Regions from separate parts of the Sporolactobacillus terrae genome, predicted to be linked through region 2. Evidence: riboswitches for the same ligand, from Rfam matches in the RefSeq annotation. Region 2 holds a riboswitch; each other region holds the start of a gene.
The links. A riboswitch is a leader RNA that binds a small molecule or an ion and turns the genes downstream of it on or off. The one in region 2 is predicted to bind S-adenosylmethionine.

Region 1: it holds a riboswitch for S-adenosylmethionine, as region 2 does, so the genes downstream of both, K7399_RS02400 (vitamin B12 independent methionine synthase) here and metE (5-methyltetrahydropteroyltriglutamate--homocysteine S-methyltransferase) in region 2, are expected to answer to the same signal.
Region 3: it holds a riboswitch for S-adenosylmethionine, as region 2 does, so the genes downstream of both, K7399_RS10315 (Fur-regulated basic protein FbpA) here and metE (5-methyltetrahydropteroyltriglutamate--homocysteine S-methyltransferase) in region 2, are expected to answer to the same signal.

Annotation. Positions count from the first base shown of each region.
Region 1 is NZ_CP082837.1:524,533-534,806, reverse strand. It holds gene K7399_RS02420 (DUF421 domain-containing protein) at 1-118, opposite strand, end outside; gene K7399_RS02415 (DUF3290 family protein) at 132-593, opposite strand; gene K7399_RS02410 (N-acetylmuramoyl-L-alanine amidase) at 820-1,842, opposite strand; gene K7399_RS02405 (aldo/keto reductase) at 2,114-3,067, opposite strand; SAM riboswitch class I at 3,241-3,348, shown strand; gene K7399_RS02400 (vitamin B12 independent methionine synthase) at 3,481-4,608, shown strand; gene K7399_RS02395 (L-lactate permease) at 4,724-6,340, opposite strand; gene hemE (uroporphyrinogen decarboxylase) at 6,550-7,593, shown strand; gene hemB (porphobilinogen synthase) at 7,736-8,722, opposite strand; gene K7399_RS02380 (uroporphyrinogen-III synthase) at 8,706-9,530, opposite strand; gene hemC (hydroxymethylbilane synthase) at 9,520-10,274, opposite strand, start outside.
Region 2 is NZ_CP082837.1:1,849,015-1,859,288, reverse strand. It holds gene K7399_RS08790 (peptide chain release factor 3) at 1-700, shown strand, start outside; gene metE (5-methyltetrahydropteroyltriglutamate--homocysteine S-methyltransferase) at 931-3,237, opposite strand; SAM riboswitch class I at 3,327-3,441, opposite strand; gene K7399_RS08780 (putative bifunctional diguanylate cyclase/phosphodiesterase) at 3,749-5,599, shown strand; gene K7399_RS08775 (globin-coupled sensor protein) at 5,743-7,026, shown strand; gene K7399_RS08770 (AAA family ATPase) at 7,172-8,137, shown strand; gene K7399_RS08765 (DUF58 domain-containing protein) at 8,134-9,324, shown strand; gene K7399_RS08760 (transglutaminase TgpA family protein) at 9,317-10,274, shown strand, end outside.
Region 3 is NZ_CP082837.1:2,155,836-2,166,109, forward strand. It holds gene K7399_RS10290 (glycosyl-4,4'-diaponeurosporenoate acyltransferase CrtO family protein) at 405-923, shown strand; gene K7399_RS10295 (MGDG synthase family glycosyltransferase) at 938-2,074, shown strand; gene K7399_RS10300 (lysylphosphatidylglycerol synthase domain-containing protein) at 2,115-3,032, shown strand; gene K7399_RS10305 (CBS domain-containing protein) at 3,115-3,528, opposite strand; gene K7399_RS10310 (EAL domain-containing protein) at 3,870-6,431, shown strand; gene K7399_RS10315 (Fur-regulated basic protein FbpA) at 6,471-6,629, opposite strand; SAM riboswitch class I at 6,718-6,825, opposite strand; gene K7399_RS10320 (amidohydrolase) at 6,892-8,070, opposite strand; gene K7399_RS10325 (iron-containing alcohol dehydrogenase family protein) at 8,089-9,195, opposite strand; gene K7399_RS10330 (O-acetylhomoserine aminocarboxypropyltransferase/cysteine synthase family protein) at 9,222-10,274, opposite strand, start outside.

The DNA of each region.
Region 1 (10,274 bases), 1.3 Mb from region 2:
GGATTTGATCGGCAGCAGATAACGGTGCTAGATTGCCTTTACCCGACATATTGATGAAAATGACGAGGCAGATGAGACCGATGACTAACTTAATGGCTACGTCCATGTATGAAAACACACTGCGTCCCCCTTCACTTTTCGATGAGTTTCACGGAGAATTCATTGATCACCTGAATCCGCTCAAGCATATAATGATCGGGATCGCCCTCTGTTCGTTCCAATCGATAGAAGTGATCACCTGCCAGAAATAAAGCCACCTCATCCGGCTTCAAATGATTGGTGTAAATGTGATCCACTGGAACATCCAACTCACGTGACAGCTGCCGCATCTGATTGAGCACGCCGCGGTATTCATTTTGTACATGCTCACGGTTCAGCCAATCATTCACTTGGATTCCCGCAAGCAAGATAATCAGAATCCCAGCTAAAAAAATGATCTCCGTATATTTATGGGGCATCCGTCTTTTTCTAAAGCGGAGAATAAAGAAAAAAATAATGAGAAGCAGCGCTGCCATAAAACCAAACTGTACAAAAGCTGCCGTATGAGTTTGACCTTCGATGTAGTCATAGCTGTAAAAATTCAGTGCGACCATCCTCTTTGTCAAAAATTCATTCATCTCTAGTATGGCTAGGAACACTTTTTTTCATGAATGCTGCATGCCACAAAAACTCCGACAAATAGGCGGTCGGAGTTTCAGAGACACCGTTTTATAGAAACACACAAAATAAATCAAATGATTCACGTGACTCATTGATTTCAAGCAATACGACGCTTTGCAAACGATTCCCACATCGATAACGCCTTGCATTGCCCTTCGCCTAAAACAACGTGTTCCAAGTTTCTGGTCCTACGATGCCATCTACAGAAAGATTATGGCGTCGCTGATAGGCTTTGACTGCTTTCTTGGTCGCAGGTCCAAAGACTCCGTCTACTGAAAGCGACAGGGCACGTTGGATTCTTTCCACATCACGGCCGCGGCTTCCCCGTTTGATGATGTGTCCCGGGTACGGAACTACAGCCAAACCACCTCTTAGCGCCTGACTGAGTGCAATTTGGGTTTGCAGGCCGACAATTCCGTCCACCGTAATTCCTGAGTCACGCTGCAGTGCACGAACAGCGGCTTCTGTTGCTACACCGAAGACTCCGTCCGCACCTGCACTACCCACACTGTATCCGGCATGAATTAAATTCTGCTGCACGACTTTGACCGTTGAACCGCGACTGCCTCTTCGCAGCAACGAAGCAGTCTGAACGGATGAAGGGGCAGCTTCTTTTTTCGGACTTGCCACTTTTGGACTTGCCGCACGCGACTTTTTTGACGTGATGGTGCTTCCTAAGATGCCTTCTGCAATGGCCCGACCAATTGCATCGGTATGGGTAGAAACGAAAGTTGCATCGCTTTGATGATCCACGAAGCCGCATTCAACCAGAATCGCAGGAGCAGTCGTATTGCGCAGAACATATAAACTCGAATTCGTGTGGACGCCGCGGTTTTTTAATCCCGTTACCGCGCAAACTGCATTGAGCACACGCTGCGCAACCCCATTTGTTCGTATATCGGGTTGGTAAACCTCAATCCCCGTTCCACCGCCTGCATTTAAATGGATCGAGACGACTAAACTGAGATTAGTGTGGCTGTTTATTTTGCGCACAATTGCAGCAAGATTCTCGTTTTGTGTTTTTGCTTGGTCATCCGTATCATCGTAGACCGTATGACCTGCTGCTCGAAGATCGTTGATAACCGCGTTCTTGATTTGCCGATTAACGACTTCTTCCTTGATAAACCCCTGAGCACCAGGAACAAAGGAATTATGTCCGGCATGAATACTGTATTTAGCCATTATTAAACAACCTCCTTCTCTTATGTGTATGCACATCCTAGGGATGCCGAAAGTTAGAACACCTATTATGTAGAAAAAGACACACATGCCTGGTGAAGCGCACAAAGAAAAAGCAGCCGCTTCAGCGAGGAAACCCCTCGAAAACGGCTGCTCCATTCTTTATTTAACCTTTTGCGGTTCTTCATACATTCAGATAATAAAATTGCGCGATCAAGCGTCCCCTGTACTGCACTTCTCATCATACTCCATTAGCATGAGACTGCTCAACTGATTACAAATTCGATGAGGCAAAGACATGATCGATCGTTTGGTAATCCTCATCCCGAAGCGCTGTAGAAACACTTGCCACATTCGCCAGCAGTTGTTCCGGTGTACGCGCCCCGGGAATCACGGGTCCGATCAGCGGATTCTTCATGTACCAAGCAAGAACAAGTTGTGCCGTTGTGACACCATAGTGCGAAGCGATCGGTTTCAGCTTTTCAACTTTTTCAACATTTCGCTTCAATTGATCCGGTTGATACAAATCAATCGTCAGACGGTGATCGCCTGCTTCAAAATGCGGCAAGTTATCCGGGTTGTAGCGTCCGGTCAAAAGTGCGGCAGCAAACGGTTCATAAGGCACAAAGGTAATCCCACGCTCCTTCAGATAAGGGACGACTTCACGCATCGCATCCTGCTGCAGCAAATTGTATTGATTTTCGACTAAATCAACATAACCGTCTGCATCAGCTTCTTTAATTTGTTCCAAGCTAAAATTCGAAATGCCGATTGCCCGAATCTTGCCCGCTTCTCTCAAACGCTGAAGCGCTCCGACCGCTTCTGCCTTCGGCGTGTCCTGATCTGGAAAATGGATATAAAAGATATCCAAATAATCGGTCTGCAGTCGTTTCAGACTTTCATCAACTGCTTGCGTCAGAAATTCAGGATTATTACTCAACGTGACAGCGCCATCCGCAGCAATTTGCTGCGCGCCTTTCGTTGCCAAAATTACTTTTTCACGATCATTGTTCTTCAGCACGTCACCGATCAGTTCTTCAGAATGACCGAGCCCGTACATAAATGCGGTATCAATCATTTCAACCTCGTGGTCAATGGCCGTTTGAACCACCTGCTTTCCCGTCTCATCATCAAGATTGGGAAACAAGTTATACCCACCAATTTTATTTGTTCCAAGCCCAAGTGGATTTACAGTTAGTTCCGTTCGACCGATTTTCACCTTTTCCATTAAATCACCAGCTTCATACGAGAATAACTTTAGCGTAAAAAAGGATGGCACTGCTTGTCAAAAATTATGCCTGCTTTGAACAGACGATCGTTTTTTGCAAATTGGCTAAAAAAGCTTGAAAAGCCAACCGATTTAGCGTAGACTTCAAGACAATCAAATCAATGAATCAATCATTCTTATCTAGAGAAGCCGAGGGACTGGCCTGATGACGCTTCAGCAACCGTCGTTTTGCGACAAGGTGCTAATCCCAGCCGGCATTTAAAACGCCGGAGGGATAAGAAGAGACCCGAACGCACAGTCTTCTTATTCCCAAATAAAGAAGACTTTTTTATTTGCTCTAAAGCACCCGGTTGATCACTTAGGTCTCCTGCATGATGAATGATTGTGCCATAAAAATTGAGGAGGATAAAGAAATGACCGTAAGCACAGCAAAAAAAGCGCCATTCCGTTTCGACCAAGTAGGAAGTCTCTTGCGTCCACAAGCATTGAAAGAAGCACGAGAAGCCTTTCATGAAGGAAAAATTGACCAAGCTGCACTGACCAAAGTCGAAGATGAGGAGATCAAGAAAATCGTCGATAAGCAAATTGCATTAGGACTAAAAGCCGTAACCGACGGTGAATTTCGTCGCAGCTGGTGGCATTTGGATTTTCTCGCCAATCTCAACGGCGTTGAGACCTATTCACAACATGAAAGCTATAAATTTAAAGGTGCAAAAACGCGTGACACCAACGTCCGCTTCGTCGACAAAGTTGCCTACAATCCGAACCATCCATTCTACGAGGCATTTACATACTTGCAGCGTATCGTACCTGAAGGCGTGCTGGCAAAACAAACGATCCCAAGTCCTACACTCTACTTCCGTGACCACCGAGATGATCAAGCGGTTAACTTCTATGAAACACGTGCCGACTTCTTAGCAGATCTCGCAACCGCCTATCGGCAAACGATCCTGCATTTCTACGAACTTGGCTGCCGCTATCTTCAACTCGATGACACGACTTGGGCCTTCCTGATCGACCGAATCAGCAATGCAAAAAGCAATGAAGAAAAAGCAAGCGCTGAACAAATCGCACAAGATGGTGTCACGGTGATCAACGCTGCAGTCAAAGATCTTCCTGAAGATTTAACGGTCACCATGCACATTTGTCGCGGCAACTTCCGCTCCACCTTCCTGTTCTCCGGTGGCTACGGACCGGTTGCTTCCTATCTCGCACAGCTTAACATCGACGGCTATTTTCTCGAATATGATAATGAACGCGCCGGCGACTTTGCGCCGCTTGGAGAAATTTTCCAAAATGGTGCTGACAAAAAGGTTGTTCTAGGTCTGATAACGTCCAAGTTTCCTGAACTGGAATCTGAAGAAAAGCTGCAAAAACGGATTGAAGAAGCAGCCACTTTTGTTCCATTAAAAAATCTATGTTTGTCCACACAATGTGGTTTCGCATCCACTGAAGAAGGCAACAAGTTAACTGAAGCTCAGCAATGGGCGAAATTAAAACGTGTTGTCACAACTGCAAAAAAAGTATGGACTGATCAATAAAAATTAACCGCACTGAATAACGAAAAATGAGCCTCTGAAATCAAATCCTTGGGATATGATTTTAGGGGCTCTTTCTATAGATTGAAGATTCTTTTTCCACTATTTCTGGTTCAGTTCAGAAAAATAAAGTGATCAGATAAGCGGCTAACCCTGCCAGAACGCTATAGAGGATGGCAGGAGCAACGGTCTTACGAATAATCTCGCCTTCTTTGCCGGCAAGTCCGACAACGGCACTTGCAGCAACGACGTTATGAATACACATCATGCTGCCCGCTGAACCGCCGATCACTTGCAAGGCCAGTACAAGCCGCGGATCAAGGCCCGCATCCATCGCAACATCAAATTGAATTGGGGAGAATGTTAGATTGGATACCGTTCCGCTTCCGGTAATAAACGAACCCAGTTCCCCAAGAAAGGGAGCAGCGGCCAGCCAAATCCCGCCAAGACTTCCCGAAAAAGCTTGGGCAATATACTCCGGCATGCTGACGAGATCCTTTGTTGTCAGTCCGGAATTACTGAATACTTGAACCATAATTAAGGTTGCAACCAAGGCAATTGCCGTTGTTTTCATCGAGCGAAGCGAAATTTTAGCACCCCATATGAACGCTTCGGCCGGTGTCCGTTGAAAAATGAGTGCCAGAAGTGCCGAAACCGTTAAGATCGTTCCTGGTGAGTACAACAGCTTCCATTCAGAATGAACTTCTTTAATCCCAAGGATGTTATTCCATGACAGGTCGAACGCAGTCGTCGCAACATGATGGATCGGCGGCACAATACGTGTAAGCAGCAGTAGAATAACTACCGCAATATAAGGTGCCCAAGCAGCAAGCAGGCTCATGGTCTGCGGTTCGGTATCTTCTTTAAAATCACTGCGAAGCGCGCCCTTCCATTCTTTTTTCGGAAGCAGCCAACCGCGCGCGGCCGTAATTGAAGCTACGGCCAGTGCTGTAATGGAAGCCAAAATCGAAACAAATTCATAGCCAAAGAAAAATGCATACGCGAGCGCAGACCATGTATATGAAAAGCCGACAACCAGCGCCCATGGGAGCATCGAACGCAACACACCTTTTTCCTTCTCCTGTGCATTGGTGAAAAAACGCGTCAGTACATAGATTAATAAAACAGGTAGAAACGAACCGGCAAAAAGATCAAGAATCGTAATGGTTTGTCCAATTTCACGGAAAAAGTCGGGGTTACTCGTAACAATGTTGCTTAAACCAACCGAAATCGGCGTACCCACCGCGCCAAAAGATACCGCTGTGCTGTCCGAGATCAGTGCGAGCGTCACTGCAGCCGCCGGCGGAAAGCCAATCGCAATCATTAGCGGAGCCGTAACCATTGCCGGCGTTCCAAAGCCCGCCGCTCCCTCGATCAACGACCCAAATAGATAGGCAATGATCACCGTCTGAACACGCATATCACCGGAAATATAGGTGAAGCCGCGATTGATCCGTTTAATGGCACCGGTACGCTGAAGCGTGTTTAGCAAAACTAAAGCGCCGAATAGAATCCATAAGATCGTCAGCGTCTTATGCGCGCCTTGTAACACTGAAGAAAACAAGGCTTGCGGACTCATGCCCCAGATAAAATAGGCAGCGAGCCCTACCAGCAGCGCACTCAAAGGCATTCCTTTTGTTGCCGGAATGTTCAACAAGACAAGAAATAAAAATGGAATAATGATTGCACTCAGCGCGATTAAAAGCAAATGCAGCGTCGCCTCCCTTTTATTCAACACGATTCCTCTGATTTTAAATCCTAATCTACCTTCTATTATACACGAAATGGGTCGATCTTTATGCGATGATTACGTACACGACCACTTTACGAATAATCAGCAACTCACAGCAAAATAGGTGCAGGCTTCGCACTTTTCACGTAAAATGAATAGTGTATGATTTAACCAAAAATAAACATAGTATTATGATCCTTCTTTTGAAAGGAATGAGTATCCTGTTTAATGATATCTTTCTGAGGGCGTGCCGAAAAGAAGCTGTACCGTTTACCCCTGTTTGGTTCATGCGGCAAGCGGGACGCTATCAGTCGGAATACAGAGCAATACGCGAACGCTATTCTTTTTTTGAAATCAGCCACCATCCGGATGTATGTGCCAAAGTGACGCGCCTTCCTGTTGAAAAACTCGGTGTTGATGCGGCGATCCTTTTCGCCGATATCATGACCCCGCTTAAAGCACGCGGCTTGAAGGTTGAGATTGTTGAAGGTGTCGGGCCGGTATTCAACCATCCGATTCGTACAGGCGCCGACTTTTCTCATTGGAGGTCGCTCGATGCGGCAAGTGATTTGCCTTATGTTCTTGAAACCGTTCAACTGCTCCATCAACAATTAAATGTGCCTTTGATCGGCTTTGCGGGTGCCCCGTTTACGCTCGCAAGTTATCTTATTGAGGGCGGACCGTCGAAGAATTATCATCGCACCAAGGGGTTCATGTATGCCCATCCAGAAGACTGGGCGGCACTCATGGAAGATTTGGCGGAAATGACGCTGAATTATCTGCATGCACAAATTCGCTGCGGGGCGCAAGCGGTACAAGTCTTTGATTCATGGGTTGGAGCACTCAGCGCAGAAGACTATCATCGCTATCTCGCACCAACGATGCAGCGGATTTTTTCTGAGCTAAAGAAAACGCATGCGGTAAGTTTGTACTTTGCTGCTGGAGCCGGACATCTTTTACCTGAATGGAATCAGCTCCCGATTGATGTGCTCTCCATTGACTGGCGGACAAGTTTCGCTGATTTTGGGCAGCTGGGCATCGAAAAAGCGATTCAAGGAAATCTCGATCCATCGCTACTTCTTGCGCCGCTTCCGATGCTGAAGGAACGCGCAAAGCGGCTCTTAGAAGAAAGGAACGGAAAGCCCGGATATATTTTTAACCTTGGTCATGGGATCTTTCCTGAAGTGAGTGAGGACAAATTACTTGCACTGACCCAATTTGTTCACGCATATTCCCAGCAGTTGGGGTCCCAGTAACATGCAGGCAACAAAATAAAGGTTAAGCGTTCTCGGTGACTGAAATCCGGTTGTCAACTGGATTCCCGGCACCGAGTTTTTCTTAGTAAAAAACCCGGACAGCTGTTTGTCCGGGTTCATTCATTCTTTATTCTTTTCCAGCTCATTCTTCACGAAGCCAACGGATCGCATCCTTTGCATGATAGGTAATAATCATATCGGCTCCGGCACGTTTCATCGCGGTCAACGATTCAAGAACCACCGCTTTTTCATCGATCCACCCATTGAGCGCTGCTGCTTTGACCATCGCATATTCACCGCTGACGTTATAGGCAACGAGCGGAATATTGGTTTGATTGCGCACATCGCGCAGTACATCAAGGTAAGGCAATGCTGGTTTGACAATGAGGAAATCAGCGCCTTCCTTAATATCTGATTCAGCTTCGCGCAGCGCTTCTCTACGGTTCGCCGGATCCATCTGGTACGTTTTGCGGTTGCCGAATTTCGGTGCACTTTCCGCTGCATCACGGAACGGTCCAAAGTAACTGGATGCATATTTAACTGCATAGGACATGATCGGAATTTGCGAGAACCCTGCTTCATCAAGTGCTTGGCGAATACTGATCACAAAACCATCCATCATATTGGAAGGAGCAATGATATCCGCACCGGCTTCTGCCTGTGATACAGCTGTTTTAGCGATATAGGTCAGACTTTCGTCGTTATCCACGTCGCCATTATGGATGATGCCGCAGTGACCGTGATCCGTATATTCACACATACATGTATCGGCAATCACAACCAGGTCCGGATACTTCTGTTTCGTTTGCCGGATTGCCTTCTGGACAATGCCTTGTTCATCATAGGCACCGGAGCCGACCGCATCCTTCACTTTAGGAATGCCGAAAAACATGATCGATGGAATACCAAGCGCAACCACTTCGTCAAGCTCTTCGTCCAATCGGTCGAGCGAGTACTGGTAAACATTTGGCATCGATTTGATTTCCGACTTAATATTGCTGCCCTCTTCCGTCACAAATATAGGATAGATAAAGTCCGCAGGCCGCAAGAACGTCTCCCGAACCATTGTTCTGAGTACTGAGGTTCTTCTGAGACGACGATGACGGTCAAAGTTAAGATTGCTGTTCATTTTGATGACTTCCTTCTTTATTTAAATAGTAAGTTGCCAGTGCGTTAATCATGCTTGCCGCTGTGAACGTTTCCGGAACGACATCCGCAACAACACCAAGCTTTTCAAGTGAATCGGCCGTTGTCTTGCCGATCACTGCCACAACGCAGCGGTTTAAAGCACTGCGCCATCGTTTTTCGGGCAAGAGTTCGGTAAAAAAGTGAACGGCGGATGGACTCGCAAAAGTGATCGCCGACAGCCGGTTGGATACAGCTGCTTCTTCAAGTTGCTTTTGACTCGCCTGATCCGCAATCGTTTGATAGAGAACACGGCTCGCCACCTTGATCCCCAAGTGATTGAATCCATTAAGAAGTGTTCGGTTTGATAAAGAACCGTGCGGAATCGCGACTTGCTCAGCGGCCAATCGACCATTGCGGAACGCTTCAAGCAGTGCCTGTCCTGTATAAGGCTTGGGGATAAAATCTGCATGGAGCCCGTAGGCTTCAAGCCGTTCCCCGGTCTTTTTGCCAACAGCAGCGATTTTGACGCCGTGCATCCGATCGGATTGATCAAGCAGATCCATAAAAAAGTCCAGACTGTTCTGACTGGTAAAAATCAGCCAGTCCGAATGCTGAACAGCCTGCAGCCATTTCATGCGCTCGGTGTGGGAAAAGGATACCCGGCGATAGGCAACGAGCGGCACAGGCAGCGGTTCACCGCCGTATCTGCGAATGTGTTCACACAGGCTGCCACATTGGCTCGTCGCACGCGTGACCAGCACCTGTTTTCCCTTTAACGTTAACGCGTCGTCCCCACGTTCATCCTGCATTTGGATCACTGCCTAGTTGTTTCAGAACCGTACCGGCACCTTGGTGAAGCAACGCTTCCGCCGCTTCTGTGCCCAGCTTCTCCGGATCCTCGCCCACGCGGCACGTCTTAAATACTTCTTTTCCATCAACAGAAGCAACCAACCCGGTCAGTTCCAGCTTGGTATCGGCACGGCGTTTGCACAAGGCAGCAATCGGCACCTGGCAGCTGCCGTTCAAACGCGTTAACAATGCACGCTCCGCGCGAACAGTAATCTCAGTATCCGGATCATTGATGGTTTGCAGCAAAGCTTTGAGCTCTTCATCGGACGAACGGCACTCGATCGCCAGTGCGCCCTGGCCAACCGCCGGAAGCATTTCATCGAATGCGAGCGGATGATTTTTTTCATGAACACCAAGTCGTTTCATTCCCGCCGCAGCAAGAATAATCGCATCAAAATCGCCGGATTTCAACCGGCCAATCCGTGTATCGACATTGCCGCGCAATGGCTGTACATTCAAATCAGGACGGAGGCTGAGCAGCTGTGCTCCGCGGCGCAAACTGCTTGTCCCCACAATTGCCCCGGGTTCAAGACTGTCCAGCCCATCTCCAGAACGTGTCAGCAACACGTCACATGCGTCTTCCCGCATTGGAATGGAAGCAATCTCTAAACCCCTTGGCAATTCCGCCGGCATGTCTTTCATACTGTGAACCGCAAAATCGATTGCGCCATCCAATAAGGCACGCTCAATTTCTTTAACAAACA
Region 2 (10,274 bases):
TTCAGGGTTTATTTTCAAGATTCAAGCAAACATGAACCCGGCGCATCGCGATCGAATTGCCTTTCTGCGGATCTGTTCCGGTAAATTTGAGAAAGGCATGAGCGTCTATCTCGATCGAACGGGCAAGCCGTTGAAACTCGCACAGCCACAGCAATTCTTTGCCGACAGCCGTGAAATGATTGATGATGCATTTCCAGGGGATATTGTTGGGCTCTACGATACAGGCTTCTATCAGATTGGCGACACGGTATGCCAAGCGAAAGATACGTTTAATTTTGGTGCATTGCCGCAGTTTGCTCCGGAGCATTTTGCTAAAGTGCGAGCCAAAAACGCAATGAAGCAAAAGCACTTTCTCAAAGGGGTCAGTCAGCTGGCACAGGAAGGTGCGATTCAGGTCTATAAAACGCCTTATGAAGAGACCATTCTCGGCGTTGTCGGAACGCTGCAGTTCGATGTCTTTGTCTACCGCATGCAGGCTGAGTACGGTGTTGCTCTGGACATTGAACGGATGCCGCATCAGGTAGCAAAATGGATTGCAAGTCGCGAGGATGCAGAAGCACTTCGCCGCAACGCCAACAATCTGGTGGTTACCGATTATAAAGACCGCCCGGTGATCATTTTTGAAAATGATTTCTCACTGCGCTGGTTTCAGCAAAAGCATCCCGATGTTGTACTGCGCGATTCGTCCCATAATATGTGAGTGGTACAGAAAAAAAGAGCCTTGTGCAGGCTCTTTTTTTGTAAGTAAAGAATCGATATGAATTTGCTGCTACTCATCCTACTAAGATAAGCAGCAGTCTCCGTCAACGAAACAAGACGCCCGCGGCGAAGACAATCGAAGCGTTGATTTTAGGCGCCATAAGGGGATAAACGTGTGATGAAACCGAACAAGCCGCGACTTCGTGTCGCGGCTTGTTTGTACGCTTTGATTTATCGAGAAACGGTATGGCTGAGTTCGGCGCGCACTTGCTGCGCTGCTTCAACCATATTTTTAAGTGCAGGGACGGTTTCTTCCGTGCGGCGTGTTTTTAAGCCGCAATCCGGGTTGATCCAAACAACTTTTGGATCAAGAACGTTCAATGCGCGTTCGGCGTAGGATTTCATTTCCGCTACACTTGGAATGCGTGGGCTGTGAATATCATAGACACCGAGGCCAATCCCCTTCTTGTAATGGAAGTCCTCGAAGGTTGCAATGATTTCGCCGTGGCTGCGTGCCGCTTCAATCGAGATCACATCCGTATCCAAAGCATCGATGGTGTCGATGATTTCATCGAATTCGGAATAACACATATGCGTATGAATCTGTGTGTCGTTTTTAACAAAGGTTGTCGCAAGCCTGAACGAATAAACAGCATCGTGCAGGTAGCCTGCTTTCTTCTCTTCCTTAAGCGGAAGCCCTTCGCGAAGCGCGGGTTCGTCAACCTGAATCATACGGATATTGGCTTCTTCAAGTGCATGGACTTCTTTTTTAAGTGCAAGCGCAATCTGGTTAAAGACGCTGGCTTGACTAATGTCGTTTCGAACGAAAGACCAGTTATAAATGGTGACCGGGCCGGTGAGCATCCCTTTAACCGGTTTATTGGTTAAGGATTGTGCATAGGCACTTTCCTTTACGGTCATCGGTTCTTTCCAGGAAACATCACCAAAGATCAGTGGCGGCTTCACGCAGCGGGAGCCGTACGATTGGACCCATCCGAAGCGCGTGAATGCAAAGCCGTCCAGTTTTTCACCGAAATACTCAACCATATCGTTGCGTTCGAATTCGCCGTGTACCAGTACATCCAGACCGATTTCCTCTTGAATGTCAATCCATTTTTTCGTTTCTTCTTTAATAAATTGATCATATTGGCTGTCCGACCATTCGCCCTTGCGCCAATTGCGGCGTGCTTGGCGAACTTCTTTTGTTTGCGGGAAGCTGCCGATTGTTGTGGTCGGAAGCGGTGGCAGTTGGAACGCATCCGCTTGCACCTGTTGACGCAAATCGAAGGAAGCAGGTCGCGTTGGAAGTTCTTTGCTCAATTGATCCAGCTCTGCTTGAACCGCTGCATTATTGCGGTGAACCGACTGCTGCAGGGCGTTCAGATCAGCACGATTTTGCTCAACAGCACCGTAGATTGCTGCCTCGCTTTCATTCAGTCCCTTGGCAAGAACCACAATTTCGCCTAGTTTTTCATCAGCAAATGCAAGGGCATGCTTTAAAACAGGATCAAGCTCCGTTTCATTGGAAACCGTTACCGGAACATGAAGAAGGCTTGACGATGGCGTTACCCAAAGATTCTTATGATCTTTTACTGCAGAGAGCAAGGTTTGTAATTCCGTAAAAGTTGCGGAAAGATCGGTTTTCCAAATGTTACGGCCGTCGACGACTCCTGCTGCAAGTACTTTATCTTTTGGAAACCCGTAGGTCTTGATGGCTGCAAGATTTCCCGCTTTACCGGCAACAAAATCAAATCCGAATCCGTCAACCGGAAGAGCAGTCACTTCTTGATAGTGATCCAGCGCCTCGAAATACGTTTGCAGCAGCAACTTCAATTCAGGAACATTTTTCTTGATGTAGGCGTAAGCCTTGCTGAATGCGGCAAGATCTTCCTCACTTTGTGCTTTGACCAGAATCGGTTCATCAATTTGTACCCACTCTGCTCCGGCTTCCTGCAGTTCAGCAAGTACTTGAACATAGAGAGGAAGCAGCGCGTCAAGCAATGTGTCGAAGTGATCGGAATCATAGCCTTTTGCCAATTTTAATAAAGTGATCGGTCCGACAATCACCGGTTTTCCAACAATGCCAAGTTCGTTTTTGGCTTCATTGAAGAGATCAAGAAGACGGTTTTTCGTCAGATGCGGTTTCGTGTCATTGCTGATTTCCGGAACGATATAGTGATAGTTTGTGTCAAACCATTTGGTCATTTCCGATGCTTCGGCATCCTGATTTCCTCGTGCGATGGAGAAATAGGTCTCTAAAGCTATCTCTTTTTCATCCGTTTGAAAACGATCAGGAATCAAGCCGAAGAGAACCGCGGTGTCGAGAACATGGTCATAGAGACTGAAATCGCCAATCGGAATCAGATCAACGCCGAGATCCTTTTGTTTTTTTAAGTAGCTGAGTCGTAACGTTTTAATGGTTTCTAAAAAAGTTTCTTTTGATGATTTGCCTGCCCAAAAAGCTTCGAGAGCTCGCTTCCATTCTCTTTTTTCCCCAATTCTTGGATAGCCGAGATTCGCGCTCAATACTTTACCCATTCTTTCATCCTCCTGTTTCAATCCGCTTGGTTAAGTGGGGCAAATAAAAAGCCTCTCTAGTTAGAGAGGCTTCTGTGACAATCCGCACCCTCTTATTTTTCAAGACTTCGCATTGGAAAATCTTGCTGGAATTAGCACCTTTTCATAAATCTGAAAGGTTGCCGGGCTTCATAGGGCCAGTCCCTCCGCCGCTCTTAATAAGAGTTTATTAAGTTAACTTGAATACTATCATGGATTACATGGACCGTCAATGCATAAATTTCACAAAATTATTCGTTTTTCACAATAAATAGTCTTGTAGCATCATGCACATTTAGGGAGAAAAGCTTACAATGCTACATAAAAGCGATTAATACGTGTATGAAAAGCGACATCAGTCGGCTATTCGGAACAACGAATGACACAAAATTAGTCTTGAAAACCAATGTGTTCATGTTTCATTCGTATCTGACGATATAAATAATGAACATTCAACGCTAGATTAAGAACTGACGAGGGAGCACGCCAAACGATGAGTGACCAATGGAACAAAGCAAACTGGTTAAAAAAAGTAAAAGAACAGCCTGCAGAGTTGTCAATCAGCGATCATCGGATACGCCGACGGATTCAACTGCTCAATCTTCATTTGTTTGATCTGCAACTACTGCGCTGGGTTCGGCCATTTCTGCTCCGCTTAAGTGATGAGATTGCTGATGCAACAACCGAATTTGTGTTTGATCTTTTTAAGTTTCAGAGCACGCTTTTACCAAGATCATTAAGCACAACGATTCGCGATAAAAACGTTGAAATTACGCAAATGTTTTTAAGCGGCGTTCTTGACCAACGCTTTATACGTTCCAGTCGTGAACAGGCGCTTTTGTGCTTCCGCTATCAGCTGGATTTGTCCAACCAGATTGCTTTGTCACATGGTTTCATTAATTGCATCATTGAGGCGATCAATCGACAAGTGAATTGTCGCGAACAGGCGCTAATCATTTCTAAAGCGTTGGAAAAAATCGTTAACTTGAACTTGCAGCTGATTATGGAAAATTATCAGCAATTAAAAGATAACAATGATCAAAAAAAGGAAGAGGCGATTCGATTTAAGGCTTATCATGATCCGCTTACCGGATTGCCGAATCAACTGGTTGCTGAGGAAGTCATTGAAGCGATGATCGATCAGCGCAAAGACCATTCCTTTTCCGTGTTTAAGATCAATATCGATCGGCTGAAGATGATTAATGAAATGTATGGGCGGACGATTGGAAATAAATTGCTGATCATGCTCTCCGGGCGTATCAATGCAGCACTTGAACCGCTTGCGGCAGAACTCTACCGTATCAGCAGTGATGAATTCATGATTTTGTTCAAGAATCGTTTGAGTAGGAGCGAACTCATTGATGCCGCCGAACTGTTGACACATACTTCTGAGCTGCCGTTCATCGTTGATGGCAAAGAGATCTATGCGACATACAGTATCGGTATCTCACGCTTTCCTCAAGATGGCGCCAACAGTGTGCAGCTCTTTGGCTGTGCCGATGCTGCATTGCGCGAAGCAAAGAAGGACACAAAAGAAAGCTATTTTTTCTATAACACGATGCTTCATCAGCAGTTGATGAAAAAGATATGTATTGAGGATGAGCTGCAAAAGGCATTGTACAAGCAACAATTTGTGTTGTATTATCAGCCGCAAGTCGATGCCGGCAGCGGTGCACTCGTCGGTGTAGAGGCGCTGCTACGATGGGAGCACCCGAGTCACGGCATATTGCCGCCAAGCGGCTTTATTGCGGTGGCCGAGGAAACGGGCATCATTCGGGAAATCGGCTGGTGGGTGCTGAATGAGGCATGCAGACAAATGAAAAAATGGCAGGAGACAGGTGCGTTGAATGTCCCCATCTCGGTTAATCTGTCGTTTAATCAGTTTCGTGATGAGACGGTTGTCAAACAAGTCGCACATGCACTGAAAATGAGCGGGCTTGCTCCGAACAGACTTAACTTGGAAATCACTGAATCGATGATGGCCGAGGATCTTGAGCGCTCCGTGCGTATTTTGAATGAGATTCGAGCACTTGGCGTCGGTGTCAGCCTCGATGATTTTGGAACCGGGTACAGTTCGCTCAGCTATTTAAAAAATTTGCCGATTAATCAGTTGAAAATCGATCGTTCCTTTGTGATCGATATTGTTCGAAATCACCGAGATCAAGCAATTGTCGCGGCCATTGTAACGTTGGCGAAGCAGCTTTGGGTGGATGTGATCGTTGAAGGAATCGAAACGGAAGAGCAGCTAAGGGCTATTGAGGCATGCCGTTGTCGCGCGATTCAAGGTTATTATTACAGTCAGCCACTCGCGGAAAGTGATTTTACCGAAAAGTATCTGGCATAAACAAAATGGTGAACGGTTGCAAATCGGAACAGAGAACGGATAAACTTAGGAGATCGAGCAGACGACCGTCTTATTTGAGCATTTGTTTTTGATAAGACGCTCGCCGTCACCCGATGACAAAGGGCTGCAGAAGGGGTTGGACGATGCACGTGTTGAGAAGGAAAAAGCAGCATTCATTGCTGGTTCGCGCAAAATCGGAAAAGGTCAATCTGAACATTCAAAACCCGGATGTATTGGAAAAAATAGAGATGCTGGGCTTAAATGAGGAAGACCTGCAAATCTTAAAAATGATGCGTCCATTCGTTGAGAAAGAAATGGCACGGATCGCGCATGAATTTTATGCTGGATTTAATAAAATTGATTCACTGAAGAAGATCATTGAACAGAACAGTACGGTTGAAAAGTTGAGCCAGACCCTTGCAAGTCATGTTCTTGAGCTTTTTTCAGGCGTACTGGATGAAGCATTTCTTGCGCGTAGAAATCGAGTGGGAATGATCCATTACAGGATTGGGCTGAAGCCGCCGGTTTATATGGGGGCATTCCAGAACTTAACCTCGAGCTTAGTGACCCTTGTATTGACTCGGATGGCAGACAGAGCGGATGCTGAGCGCATGATTCAGGCAATCAATAAAATGATCAGTTTTGAGCAGCAAGTGGTCCTGGAAGCGTACGATGCAGAATACGAAAAAGCTTTAAAAAAAGAGTATGCAGTCGGACGCGAAGATTTGCGCGCAGCAATTCGAAACGTCAGTCATCAACTGGTCCATTTGTCGGAAGAGAACAAGCGATTAATGAGCAGTCAAATGCACCAGTTTGAACGTGTCCGAGAGACTGCAGTGAAGCGAAACGAACTGTCGCAGCATGCAAAAGCGCATGCTGCTGCAGGCCAAGGCCAGTTGGATCGACTGCTTGTACAGGTCGAGGCAGCTTTTCATTCAGTACATGAGATGGCAGGTATGGTCAGTCAGCTTGAGCAATCATCAAATAAAATTGGCCGTGTCATTCAATTAGTTAAAGAAATTTCAGAGCAAACCCATATCTTAGCGATTAATTCGGCAATTGAAGCCGCGCGTGCCGGTGAATTCGGCAAAGGGTTTGCGGTTGTTGCCAAGGAGATTCAGAAGCTTGCCGATCAGACCAGTAATGCCATGACTCAAATCGCTGAACTGATCGGAAATTCAACGACCGTCTCTCATGAAGTTGCCGTTTCGCTGGATCAGACCACGGCAATTATTCAGAAGGGGATGCAAGAGTCGGCACATACCGGAGAGAAATTCGAAGGAATCATTAAAACCGCCGATCAAAACAGCCGTTTGTCGCAGCAAACCGATCAAACCATTCGGGAACTTGCGGCGATCATCGACCAGCTGAGCGGCGGTGTCGAAACATTGGTCGCCTCGGCCGAACAGCTCAAATGTCAACTTTGATTATTTTTTAGCAAAAGCCGGCGAACCCGGCGGAAAAAGAAGCCTTTAAGCCGATCCTTGGAAAGAACGGCTCTTTTTTTGTACAATAAAAAAGAACGACTAAATAATAATCGAAAAATGAAATCTGTGAGAAGTGAGGTCACTTATGAATCCAAGCATTGAGGCGCATCAGACAATTTCTGAATTATTAGATCATGTTGAACGTGTTGTTGTTGGCAAACGAAAAGCTGTGAAACTCATTATAGTAGCCCTACTTGCCGGCGGGCATGTACTCATTGAAGATATTCCCGGTGTGGGCAAAACGCTCATGGTGCAAACGATCGCCAAATTAATCGGCGCTGATTTCAAACGCATTCAGTTTACGCCGGATCTTCTGCCTTCCGATATCACCGGACTGTCCATCTATAATCAAAAGGAATCCCGATTTGAATTTAGACCGGGCCCAATTATGGGCAATATTATTCTTGCCGATGAAATCAATCGTACCTCACCGAAGACACAGTCTGCATTGCTTGAAGGAATGGCTGAAGGGCATGTGACCGTTGACGGGGTCACTCGGGCGCTGCCTGAATTGTTCTTTGTCATGGCCACGCAGAATCCGATTGAGTACGAAGGAACCTATGCGCTTCCTGAAGCGCAGCTTGACCGTTTTCTGATGAAATTGTCAATTGGCTATCCAGATCGAAAACATGAGCTGTCGTTGCTTGATCGGGATTCGGATCGTGACCCGCTTAGCAGATTGAAGCCGGTTCTTTCCATCGATCATCTGCTCTATCTCCGTCATTTAACCGCAGCGGTTTTCGTTTCTGATGCGATCAAAAATTATTTAATGGATCTAGTGGAAGCAACGCGTACCCATCCATCGATTGCCTTGGGGATCAGTCCGCGCGGCACGATTAGCTTGCTTCGCGCGGTTCAGGCTTACGCATTCGTGGCACAGCGGGACTATGCAATCCCAGATGATGTGAAGGCGGTTGCTCCTTATGTCCTTGCCCATCGCCTTTTGCTTAAGGCGGAGGCGGCTTATGAGCAAAAGGATGCGCACATGCTCATTCAGGAGATCCTCGCGAGCATTAAAATTCCTGTATCGCTAAAGGAACCGCTGCAATGACACGGAAACGTTGGCTGAGGCGTTTATTACGCAGTTTTATGCGCATACTTCCTGCGCTTACGCTTACCGTTGTTTTGTTTCTGTTTGCACTTGCTCAAGGCGGTTTTCTGACTTGGTTCCTCTTTTATGTCTTGATTCCTGTAGATCTGTATCTGCTGCTCCTTTTCGTGTATCCATTTCGCTCAATGACTGTTGAACGTACAAATGTGAATCAAAGAATCTTTGCTGGCGATGCGCTCCACCTGACGGTACGTTTAAAGCGGCGATGGGCAGTCCCTTTCTTTCTTCTGACTTTGATTGAGCGTCCCGATGACCAGAGGCTTGCGCATGCGACGACGAAAACGCAAATTCTCATCTGGCTTACTTCAGAACTAACGACCACGATCCGCTTACCCAATATACCGAGAGGAACGTTTTCCTTGAATCAACTGGAACTTACAGTTGGCGATCCGTTTGGATTTTTTAAACGAACGGTTTTTCTATCCGATGCGACTACTGTTTTTGTTTATCCAAAGCCCGTTCAGCTCCCGGTCGACGATTTAAATCTGATCCGTCATAGTGGTGCCTATGCGTCTTCTGAAGAAGCGGATAGGGCTGATTTTGCCGGTGTTCGGGACTATCGTCCAAGTGACCGGCCTTCATGGCTGGACTGGAAATCTGCCGCGCGAACCAACACATTAGTTACCAAGCTTTTCGAGCCGGACCATGAGCGCCTAGCCTCAGTGACTCTTGTTGCAACAAAAACAGAAGAGAATGAACGATTCGAGCTTGCCGTTTCCTATACCGCTTCTCTGCTCAAAACGTTGCTAAACTGCGGATTTACCGTGTCCCTGAGCTATCGTTCCGGGACTCAACCGCTTCTTCTTCATGATCATTCAGAGCGTACGCTTGTGACTGCTTATCAAGCATTAGCTGAATTGACTAAAGAACAGGTGCTTGAATTAGACGAGGTTCAGATGACGACACGTGCAAAAAATATCGGTTATGCCGTAAGTACCGATGAAGGGCTGGCTGCCGTGATGAGCCGTTTTGCAGACACCTACAGACGTCCGCAAAAATTGTTCTACATCGTTGGGAAGCAAACGCCCCAGGTACATCCGCAGCAACCGTCTTCGTGGTTTTCAATTCTCTATGTCACGAAAAAGCAGGCAATATCAAAGGGAAAGACAGGTGACGATTATGCGTGAAGGCCGTAACTCATTGGTCGCAAGAACCATCATCTACGGCCTGTCCGGGCTGCTCTTATGGTTCTGCTTTCAACCGCTTCTTGTTCTAACAATCTTAAATGCCAAGCTGCTGCTGCTCCTGTTTATCGGGAGTATGCTGGTGATGTTTTATTTTAAGCTGCCGAAATGGCTTTGCGTGACGGTTTGTGCGGGTTTAATTCTGCATGCCGTACATTTTTATTTCTTCAAAGCCTACCCGTTCTTACAACCCGAGTGGTTTTTGCTATTTTTAGGACAAACACGCGACAGTTTCCATTCGCTTTGGCAAGGCGATGCTGCCGAGATCCCGGACGTATTTAGTGCGTTCATGTTTTACCTTGTCTTTGGATTCGTTCTATTCACGGTGAATCATTGGCTGGAGAAGGGACGGATTATACTCTTTGTTGCGCTTGCCATGTTGAGCAGTCTGGCGATCGACACGCTGACGTATTTCGATGGGCGGCAAACCATCGTTGTTCAGGCAGCGGTTGCACTTGCTCTGTTGAGTTTTCATCAATGGCAAAATTTTGTTCAAAAAGGTGACAAGACCCATTCGCTGAGAATGACTAGGAGCTGGTTTGCTGTAACAGGGATGGTCATTGCTGCCTTCCTTTTGTTTGCACTGATGCTGCCAAAGCCGGACAGTTTGTGGAAAGGTCCGTCAAACTATGTAAGCGGACTCGGGCTGAGTTTCTTTAATAATGATTCGTTTTTCTCAGGAAACCAAAGGATTGGTTACGATGATGATGATTCGCGTTTAGGCGGCTCAATTGCGATGGATCAAACCCCACTGTTTACCGCTGCAATCAGCGGATCACCGCAATATTGGCGCGTCGCGTACAAGGATCATTACACCGGGCATGGCTGGAGTAACGGCAACCGTTATTTCATGCCTATATCCGGTTCGCGCTCATTGTCCGAAATGCTCACGC
Region 3 (10,274 bases), 310 kb from region 2:
CCCAAGTACTGAAGATGTCAGTGGTTTTTACCACCTCAATAGTTTTTTTCGCGTGGACAGAAAAATACAAGACAGCTATGGCTATCGACCACTTTTGTGCTTTTATCAGTCACTTTCAAAAGTTTATCGACCACTTTTGCATTTTTATCAGTCACTTTCAAAAGTTTATCGACCATTTTTACATTTTATCAGTCACTTTCAAAAGTTTAATTTCCCGAGCAATGGTGACGATGCTCTTCTGCCTGTCCCTTGTCCCAAACCGCTTATATTGATTCTGCCGATCTTTTAATCTATAGTTATAATAAGTGTCCCTTTGATTATTTATCCGCTGATTTTCATCAAGCGGTCATTTTTGCATAGATTATGTACGGAGGTTCCTCGGCCTAGAAAAGAGATGGACAATTGTGAGATTACTTGTACTGATTAATAATTTATTTATTTTTATAATCCTCTCGTTAATGAATACGCTGATTTCGATCAAGCTTCCGCCAACCATCTTTCATATCGATGGTTGGCTGTTCCGAACAAGACGCTGGGAAAAAGACGGCGCTTTCTATCAGCAATGGTTTGGCGTGAGAAGATGGAAGAGCCTCTTGCCGGAGCTCAGCGATTTTCTGTCCTTCCTTTTTTCCAAAAAGCAAATGGAGCATTCCGGTTCTGATTATTTATATCGCTTTGCCCAAGAGACTTGTCGTGCCGAGCTTGTCCATTGGTGCATCATTATCAGTATGCTTCTGTATATGCAATGGACGCATACGGGCATGTCCGCACTGATGTTTTTCATTGCGGTTCTATGCAATCTTCCCTACATCATCATCCAACGCTATAACCGGCCTAGAATTTTAAACATTTTGGTCAATAAAAGGAATGGACTTAGCGAAAATAGTATCAAAGAGCTAGAACTACTTCATAAAGACATCTAAAGGGGAATTATTCTGTGGCTAGAATCCTGTTTCTTTCTTCGGAACATACAGGCTGCGGGCATAAAAGCATTACCGAGGCCTTGAGCGAGCAGCTAACGCTTCTTTCACCGGATAGTCATTACATAGTGATTGATGGATTTGAACTCGGCAATCGGCTTCTTCGTTCATCAAGCCGCAATTATGACTCGTTTGCGGTAAAACGTCCCTTATTATGGGGACTCTTCTATCAGTTGAGTAATCCATTTAAGGGTTTCATTAATACATTTATTGCGCACAGCATTCGGAAACCGCTGTTAAAAAAGGTTCGCGCCTTTCGTCCGGACGTCATTGTGTCCGTGCATAACCTCTTTGTTGGTTCGGTGATCAGCGTCTTAAACCAAGCACATCTGGATATCCCGGTCGTTTCGTTGATTGCAGATTTAGACAATGTCACAAACTTGTGGGCGGACAAACGGGCAGCCAATGTGATCTGTCCGTCTGAAGAGACGCGGCGGCAGATGCTGAAGGCCGGCATGGCACCGGAGCAATTAGTGAAGACCGGCTTCCCGGTACGCAGCGCGTTCTGCACATTACAACGTCCCGAACTTTGCCTTGCAAACAAGCATTTCATTTCAATTTTATTAATGAGCGGGAGTCAGGGATCGGCTCAGGTGCTGAAAATCGCTCGAACATTGGTTCACAATAAAATGATCCGCCTAACCATTATTGCCGGACACAATACAGTTTTAAAGAAAACACTCGAACAAACCCTAGCTCCCTACATTGGCAATCAAGTGACCATTTACGGGTTTACTTCGGAAGTGAAGGCGCGGATGATGGAGGCGGATCTTCTGATCATGCGGGCAAGTCCTAATGTCTTAATGGAAGCAGTCAACCTTTGCAAACCCGTCATCGTAACCGGTGCGCTGCGCGGACAAGAGGCGAAGAATCCCCAGTTTGTTGTCACTCATAAATTAGGACTTTATTGCAGAGATGTGCAGGATTTGCCAGAGATGATCGCAGAATTATCGGCGCATAGCGGTGAAAAGTTGCGGCAAATCGCTGAGAACCAGTACCATTTCAGGAAGCCTGAGTCTGCTCGCGTGATCACTGAGCGGATCATTCAGATCGCCAAAGCGAAAAACTCGTCCCAAGATCGGCCGATCGCTTAATCGATTGCGCCGTTCAAAACCGATTCCAGGGTGCAGGTATATGACCAAAAAAACAAAACTCAAACTTATAGTCGGTATTATCATTACAATGCTTGTGATCTATTATTCATTCAAAACACTTGGTCGTTTAGACCTTAGTCCGCTGTTCCATGCGAACATTAATGGATTTCTGGTCTTCGTTTCCGTTGTGCTCACCCTCTATTCAAACTATGTTCGCGGACTTGGCTATACATTGGGCATCGATTCGGCGATTGATCGGCTGACCGCCCTGCAGATCGTCGGCATCGGACATGCGGCAAACATGATCCTTCCGCTCCATATTGGGGATGGTTTACGTTTCGCGTTCTTCCCGGATGGCTACAGCGCGCTGCGGCGAACAAAACTCGTCATGATCCCAGCGGTTGCGGATTCGATTGCGATTATCCTGATCTCACTGCTTGCGGTTCCATTTTCCAGATTTACCGACCCGGTGATTGTTCACCTACTCTGGATGCTTTTCTTTGCCTGTATCGCGCTGATCGTGTTGCTTCTCGCCGGTTTCTGTTTTGTGCCGCGGCTGCGCCGCTTCATTCGTCGTTATCTGACCATCAGCATGTTGAACATGATGCTTTGGGTGCTTTTCTCCTATGTTCTCCTGCTTGTGGCCACCTGGGCGGGACTGGCCGCATTCGGTTATAGCTGGCACCAATCGCTTCGCTTATCGCTGGCGGTTTTTGCTACAACGAATTTCGTCGGTTTTATCCCCGCCTCGCCCGGTGCCGTCGGTCTTTTCGAATACGGTGTCATCGTTGCTCTCGCCGGACTAGGCATACAGCAGAATGCCGCATTGTCGGCCGGCCTCTTGCTCCACGTCATCCAATACGCGGCATTGCTTCCATTGGGTCTTGTCCTTTTTATTCTGGCGCTACGCGGAAACTATGGAAAAACAGTCAAAAGGGCACTGCATCAGAAGTTATAACCCTTGCAGTGCACATCTTCCTGTAGGAACAACCAATGATCATTGGTTGCAGCTTTCATTGCCTTTGATTGTCCCTTCCTGATCAGCATCGGACTTTTGTTTGTTGCGCTAACAAATAGCTGATGATCTCCTTTCGTCGAATAATGCCGATAAAGACGCCGCTGTCGTCCACGATTGGAACAAAATTTTGTGTCAACGACGTTTCGATCATATCTTCAATGGCGACATTAATCGACATCGCCGAACTATCCCGATGGCGCGGCACATGACTCAATGGCAGATGTTCTGTATCTTTAAAATCGAGCGATGCATGGTTCTTCAAGTTCCAAAGCATGTCGCCTTCGGTTAGGGTCCCCACATACCTCCCACTTCGATTTAGCACCGGAATTGCGGTATAACGATAATGCTCCATCTTTTCAAGTGCCTGCCTGATGGTCCAATCCTCATAAACAAATTCCACTTCGTTTTTCGGAGTAATCAGAAATGCAGCGTTCATGCTCGACTCACTCTCCATCACTTTGTTTCATCGTCCACCTAACCATTCGATGAAACCGTATACATTGTGGCTATCGTATCGAAAGGGGAGGCAATTTGTTCCGTATTCGCCGGATCAATAGGGATCATCCGCACGTGATTCTTCTATAGAAAAAGACGCGCTTGTTACCTGTGCAGCACCAGTGGTTCATCACGGCACTGCTTTTACTGATAAAAAATTTCTATTTCAACATTCTTCGATAGTCAAAATAAGCCATTTATACTATTATCTTTATATCACAAAAAAAAATAATGAATCATGAAACCGAGTGACATTCATGCGAATTACGGAGGCCCGCGACCATGCATAACGATCAAAAGCAGTGTGCAGATCATCAGAATGGGGATACCGCCCAGTATCCTGATTTATTTTATCGTTCATTATTTGACAACAGCCCTGATCTCATTTTCTATATGGATGTGAATGGAGTCATCGCTTTACCAAACAAACGCTTTTCTAAGTTTATTGGCTATCCGGTCAATGAGATCATCTTAAAGAAAATGGATCAGTTTCTGGCAGATGAACAAATTCCCTCATTCACCACTGCTTATCAGAGGGTGCTGCTTGGTGAGAAGCAGTACCTAAATTCCGTTTTCGTGCACAAGAACGGCAGGCGTTTCGATGTCCATTTAACGATGCTCCCGACTACGTCTGAGAATAAAGTGATTGGCATGTTTGCGGTTGCAACCGATGTGACGCAAACCAATCGTTTGAAGCAATCGCTTATCGAATCGGAAATACTCTTCAAAAGCATCACAGACAGTGCTTCTTTTGCGATCTTTATTTTTCAAGGAAAAAAACTCATTTATGGGAATCCGCAACTCTATGCATTTCTTGAACCAGAGCTCGCAGGAGATGCATGCATTCTTGATGTGCTGCATCCGGATGATCAATCGAACGTTCGATCCATTACCGATCAATTAGTCGCTGGAGAGAAAGGCATCGATTTTTCATTTCGAAAGATCAGAGATGGTGAGATGCATCACTTTGATTGCTCGATTAAGAAAATTATCTATCGCGACAAAGCAACGTTTATCGGCAGTATTCAAGACGTAACCAAACGCAAAGAAGCAGAAGCGTTAACCAAATACCTGATTAATCATGACGAATTAACCGATCTGCCTAACAGCAGATTTTTCCGCAAAAAACTGGAACAGGAATTGATTGTCAGCAACTCGCTGCACCAGAATCTGGCTGTAATGTATTTGGATCTGGAGCGTTTTAAATACATCAATGATACATTAGGCCATCCGACCGGTGATGAATTGCTAAAACAGTTTGCGAAAAAACTGAGAGCTTTACTTGATGTGCGTCATTTTATCGCCCGAATCAGTGCCGATGAGTTTCTCATTCTCTGTCCAAATGTCTTCTATCCAACGGTCGTCAATCTCGCAGAAACCATGGTCAGCGCATTTGACGAACCGTTCCTCATTAACGATTACCGGATCCCGGTTTCACTCAATCTTGGGATCAGTATCTTTCCTGATGATGGCGATGATGGCACAACTTTAATGAAACATGCCGACGCTGCACTTCATTGGGCACAGAAAGACAAACATAACCGTTACCGGATCTTCACATCCACGATGGATATCACTGGCTACAAGCGGTTCACCTTAGAGTCAGACTTGAGAAATTCACTCGATTTGCATCAATTCGACTTATATTATCAGCCCAAGGTCGATCTCTTTACCAATCAAATTGTGGGCGCTGAGGCACTGATCCGCTGGAATCACCCAAAATGGGGGCTTGTATCACCAACGGAATTCATCCCGCTTGCAGAAGAAATCGGCGTTATGCGTCAAATCGACCGCTGGATCGAGGAGACGGCATGTCGCCAAAATAAGGCTTGGCAGGAAGCTGGACTACCCGAACTCCCAATTTCCGTCAATTTAACGGCGTATCGTTTTCTAGAAAACGACCTCGTTACACGTATTCTGGAAATTTTAAATCAAACAAAACTGGACCCGCACAATTTGGAAGTTGAGATTGTGGAGACCTCGCTTCTTGAAAATGAAGCAACGGTTCTTTCGATTTTAGATGGCCTCAGAGCAAACGGAATTGGCATTCATCTTGACGACTTCGGCACCGGCTACTCATCGCTTTCTTATCTGAAACGATTCAAAGGCAAGATCGATACGCTGAAAATTGATAAATCGTTTATTGATGACTTGAATGCAACTGGCGATAACAGCTCTCGGTTTATTACGCAATCAATCATCGATCTCGCTCACCATTTGAACATGCGCGTAGTCGCAGAAGGAGTCGAAACGCAAGAACAGCTGCAGTTGCTGAAAGAAATCAAATGTGATGTCGTACAAGGTTATTTATTTTCTAGACCCATACCGGCCGACCAGTTTGCCAAATTTGTGCGCAAACAACGTGGCCGTTCCGCCGACATAAGCCGACATGCTCAAAGAAAGCCTCATAAAAATAGGCGTAAGTTCTTTAGAGTCGCCCTTAAATCGCCGTTAAAAGCGTCCGTCACATTAGATCATTTCCATGGTCAAACGGTTCGTCTCGGGCAATCGCGTATTTTAATTGAAAATATCGGGCTGGGCGGATTGCGCTTCTTATCGGATTTACGGTTCGGGATTGATTCCTCAATGATCTTAAAAATAGAAACAACGATTCTTGGGAAGGCAGCTACATTCTATGGTTCAGTCGTTTGGGCGAAGGAACTCAAAACAGAGATTTTCCAGTACGGGTTCGTATTTAACATGAGTGAGAAGGAGCGGACACTCCTCTCGCAGCAGCTCAATCGTTTGGCACATATGCTCAAAACCGCTTCGCCTACTCCCAATCCTGATTTCGTAACGACGGACAAGTTCGACTTTTTCTCAAACGTAAAGGATTCACGGTAAGAAAAAGCCGACCATGCCATGGTGCGTGAATCCATGAATTTAAGCGCGCTTCTGCACCTGTTTATATTCATGTTCGAGTTCTGATAAGGATAATTCAAAGAGATGCTTTCCATTTTTCTTGTAGACATGATGGGCAATCAACCGTTCAATTAATTGTTCACGCCTGTTTTCAACGGTCTTTCGAAGCGCACTATTCATGATGCTGACCACTCCTTACAAAAAATTAAAACCTGCTTTCCCTTCACGTCTAAGAGGAGGAAGCAGGTTTTTATTCGATCGTGTCCTCGACTTATCTTCAAGCAACGTATTCTGCTTGTGGAATTAGCACCGTGCCACGTGTGGGTCGGTTGCTGAGGCTTCGCAGGGCCAATCCCTCCGCCTCTCTGGATAAGCATGACTGAATCATGGCTATTCTTTTGGTGGTGATCACAGATCTGTCGTTTACAATGTGCATGCTTTGCTAACGTTCATCAGGCAGCGACGGTTCGGGTCTTTCTTCATCTTTTAATGCTTGCAGAACAGCGATAGCCGATCGGTAGTAGAAGGTGGCTGCTGTTTGAATTCCGGCAGGATCAACACGGAACGCAGGATGATGCCAGTCCTCCGGTCCATTCGACCCAATAAAGGCAAATACGCCCGGAACTTCACGCTGGAAACATGAGAAGTCATCGCCGGCCACCGATAAGTCTGGGGTAACCACGTTAGTCTCCGCTTTGTTTGCATCGTAAATGATCTTCGCTATTGTTTCATTATTAAATACTGAAGGCGTGCCTTGCCCCCACTCAACCTGAACCTGCACATTGTACGCATGTTGAAGTCCAGCAGCAATTGCTTCAAATCGGTCAATGATTAACACGCGGTCCTCATCATAAAAAGTGCGTACCGTACCCAACAGTTCAACTGCTTCAGGCAGCACATTCCAGACATCGCCGCCGTGAATACTTGTGACACTCACCACTGCTTCATGCTTCGGGGTGATGTTGCGGCTGACAATCGATTGCACCGTTTGAATGAACGATGAGGCAGCAACGATCGCATCTCGCGTGCGTTCAGGAATCGCTGCATGTCCGCCAATGCCATGAAATGTAACTTTAAACTTATCGCAAGCAGCCATTAACGGACCGGATTTGATGCCAATCGTTCCTACCGGCAGATCCGGTTTATTATGCACGCCGATCACCGCACGAAGTCCTTTGAGCTGACCGTCATTAACCACCTTAAGCCCTCCGTGTCCCGCTTCTTCAGCAGGCTGGAAAATCAACCGAACCGTACCCGGGAGTTTCGGCTGATTTTGCTTTAACAGATCGGCAGCCCAAAGCAAAGCGGTTGTATGAAAATCATGGCCACAGGCATGCATGACACCGTCATTTTGCGACTTATAAGGCAGATCGGTTTGTTCAAGGATCGGCAAGGCATCAATATCCGCGCGAAGTCCGATAGCCGGACCGTCCGGATCACCTGAGATATCGGCGAAAACTCCCGTTTCAAGATGGCTCTCCCTTAGCGAAATGGAAAGGTCCTGAAGCCTTTTTTTAATCAGATTGGTTGTTTCATGCTCGTGCAGCGATCGTTCCGGGTGCTGATGCAATGTTTTAAAAAGCGTGAGATATGTTGTTTCTTCATCTAAAATTTGGCTCATCTTTTCTATTCATCTGCCTTATGATCGAGACTGCGGCGTAAGCGTTGCATCGCTGCTTTCGTTTGCAAGCGTCTCCACCTGATTTAATGCATTCAGAATAAACGCTTCATCAAATGTTTTGAAGACAAAACGGAAACCAATCTCCGTCTCCACGCATTCTTTGGCCAGAATTTGCTTCGCCTCATTGACATTCTTCAGTCTGAACTGCTCCAATGCGTCAATGAGACCAACTCGCCTATAAAAAGGCAGCAGCTTGCGCACTTCCGCATGCTGTCCCAATGTGGCAAGCAGGACAAGCAACCCATATGCGACCTTGATGCCATGCTGGTAGCGGCTCATGCCTTGGATCTTGATCATCGCATTATGAATCGCATGGGCACCGGAAGCGCGCCCATAATCGCGGGCGAAACTGCCGACCGTTCCGGAAATTCCGACAATAACATCAGAGATAATTCGGAAGGCCGGACTGATTTGGTGGCGTTCCATGCTTGTTACCGCTTCTTCGGAATACTGAAGCAGCAACTTTTTTGTCTGCAGAGCTGCACTTAGTCCAAGTGAAACAAAGGGATCGTTTTGCTGACTCTCATCTTTCCGAATCGCCTCTGCTTCATACCACTTGGCTAATGTATCGCCAATCCCGGCAATATAATAATCCTTTGGTGAATCAATGAGTAAGGATAAATCGACGAGCACGGCATAGGCGGTTTCTTGAAAATGATCGCGGCCGACATGCTCATGCTTTTGATTGTAGATGATGGCCAGTGGTGTATAGGCGGAACACGTACCCAGAACGGTCGGAATGCAGATGTACTGCGCGCGCAGCCGGTGATTGACGCCTTTTGCAGTATCTAGAACGCGACCACCGCCGATTGCGATGATCAGATCTGCCTGCCCGATTTCACGAGTCAGCCGATCCATATCTTCATGGCTTGATGTGCCATCGTAATGATGGACCGGCCACTTAATCTCTTTCTGATAAACCGTTTGAAAAGCAGTAAACGACTTTTTTCCTGTAATAATATGAACGGATGCAAACGGAACCGTCAATTCATCGAGATGACAGATCGCATCCTCTGAACAGAGATATTGACTCGGACCGCCTCGGACAATCTTACCTAAATCCATGGATTTTTCTCTCCTTCAATGATGACTTAGTCAAACGCTTTGGCCAATGCTTGATCCAGATCAGCAATGAGATCGTCTGCATCTTCTAGACCAATTGACAGACGAATCCATGTGTTAGTCAGGCCGCTTTTTTCTCGAGCAGCTATGGGAATTTCACGGTGAGTGGTTCGGCCTGGATTCACAATCAACGAGCGTGCGTCGCCGACATTGGGCAAATAACTAAAGATCTTGACCGCATTTAAAATTTTCTTTGCTTCGGTTTCGCTGCCATCAACTTCAAATGCGAAAATCGCACCGACGCCTCGGGGAAAATCACGGGCAACAAGTTCATGCTGCGGATGATTCGGCAATCCTGAGTAATGCACCGCTTTCACGTGTGGATGATTAGACAGGTGCCGAGCAATTTTCTCCGTACTGGCAACTTGTTTTGCGAGACGTTCCGACAACGTTTCAATACCTAAAAGCACAAGGTAGGCATCAAACGGACTCAAGGCTGCCCCAAGCAGCCGAAGGTACTTCACACGAATTCGTGCTGTGAATGCTTTCGCTCCGAATGTTTCGACAAAACTTCGTTCAACCTGTTCCTCTTCATCTCCCAGGACATAATCCTTCTCTTCAAATTGTTTGAAACGCCCATTGCCGTAATCAAACTGCTCTGCATCAACAATGAGTCCCGAAACCACCTCACCATGCCCGCTGATTCCTTTTGTTGAAGAATAGACGACAAGATCGGCACCGTGACGAATTGGGTTAAATAGATAAGGGGTCGGAAAAGTATTGTCGATGACCAGCGGAAGTCCATGCTGATGTGCCCGTTCCGCAAGTGCTTTAACGTTTGTTACCATTGTATCAGGATTTGTGACACTTTCTGCAAAAATCGCCTTGGTATCTGCTTTGATTGCCGCTTCTACTTGTGCCAAATCGTTGATGTCATCGATAAAGTCAAACTGAATGCCGAATTTAGGAAATAGCGTGCGAAATTCGTCAAAGCTCGATCCGTAGATATTCGCAGCGGTAATGATTCTGCCGCCGCCTTCAGCCAAATTAAGCAACGCATAAGAAACGGCAGCCATTCCTGA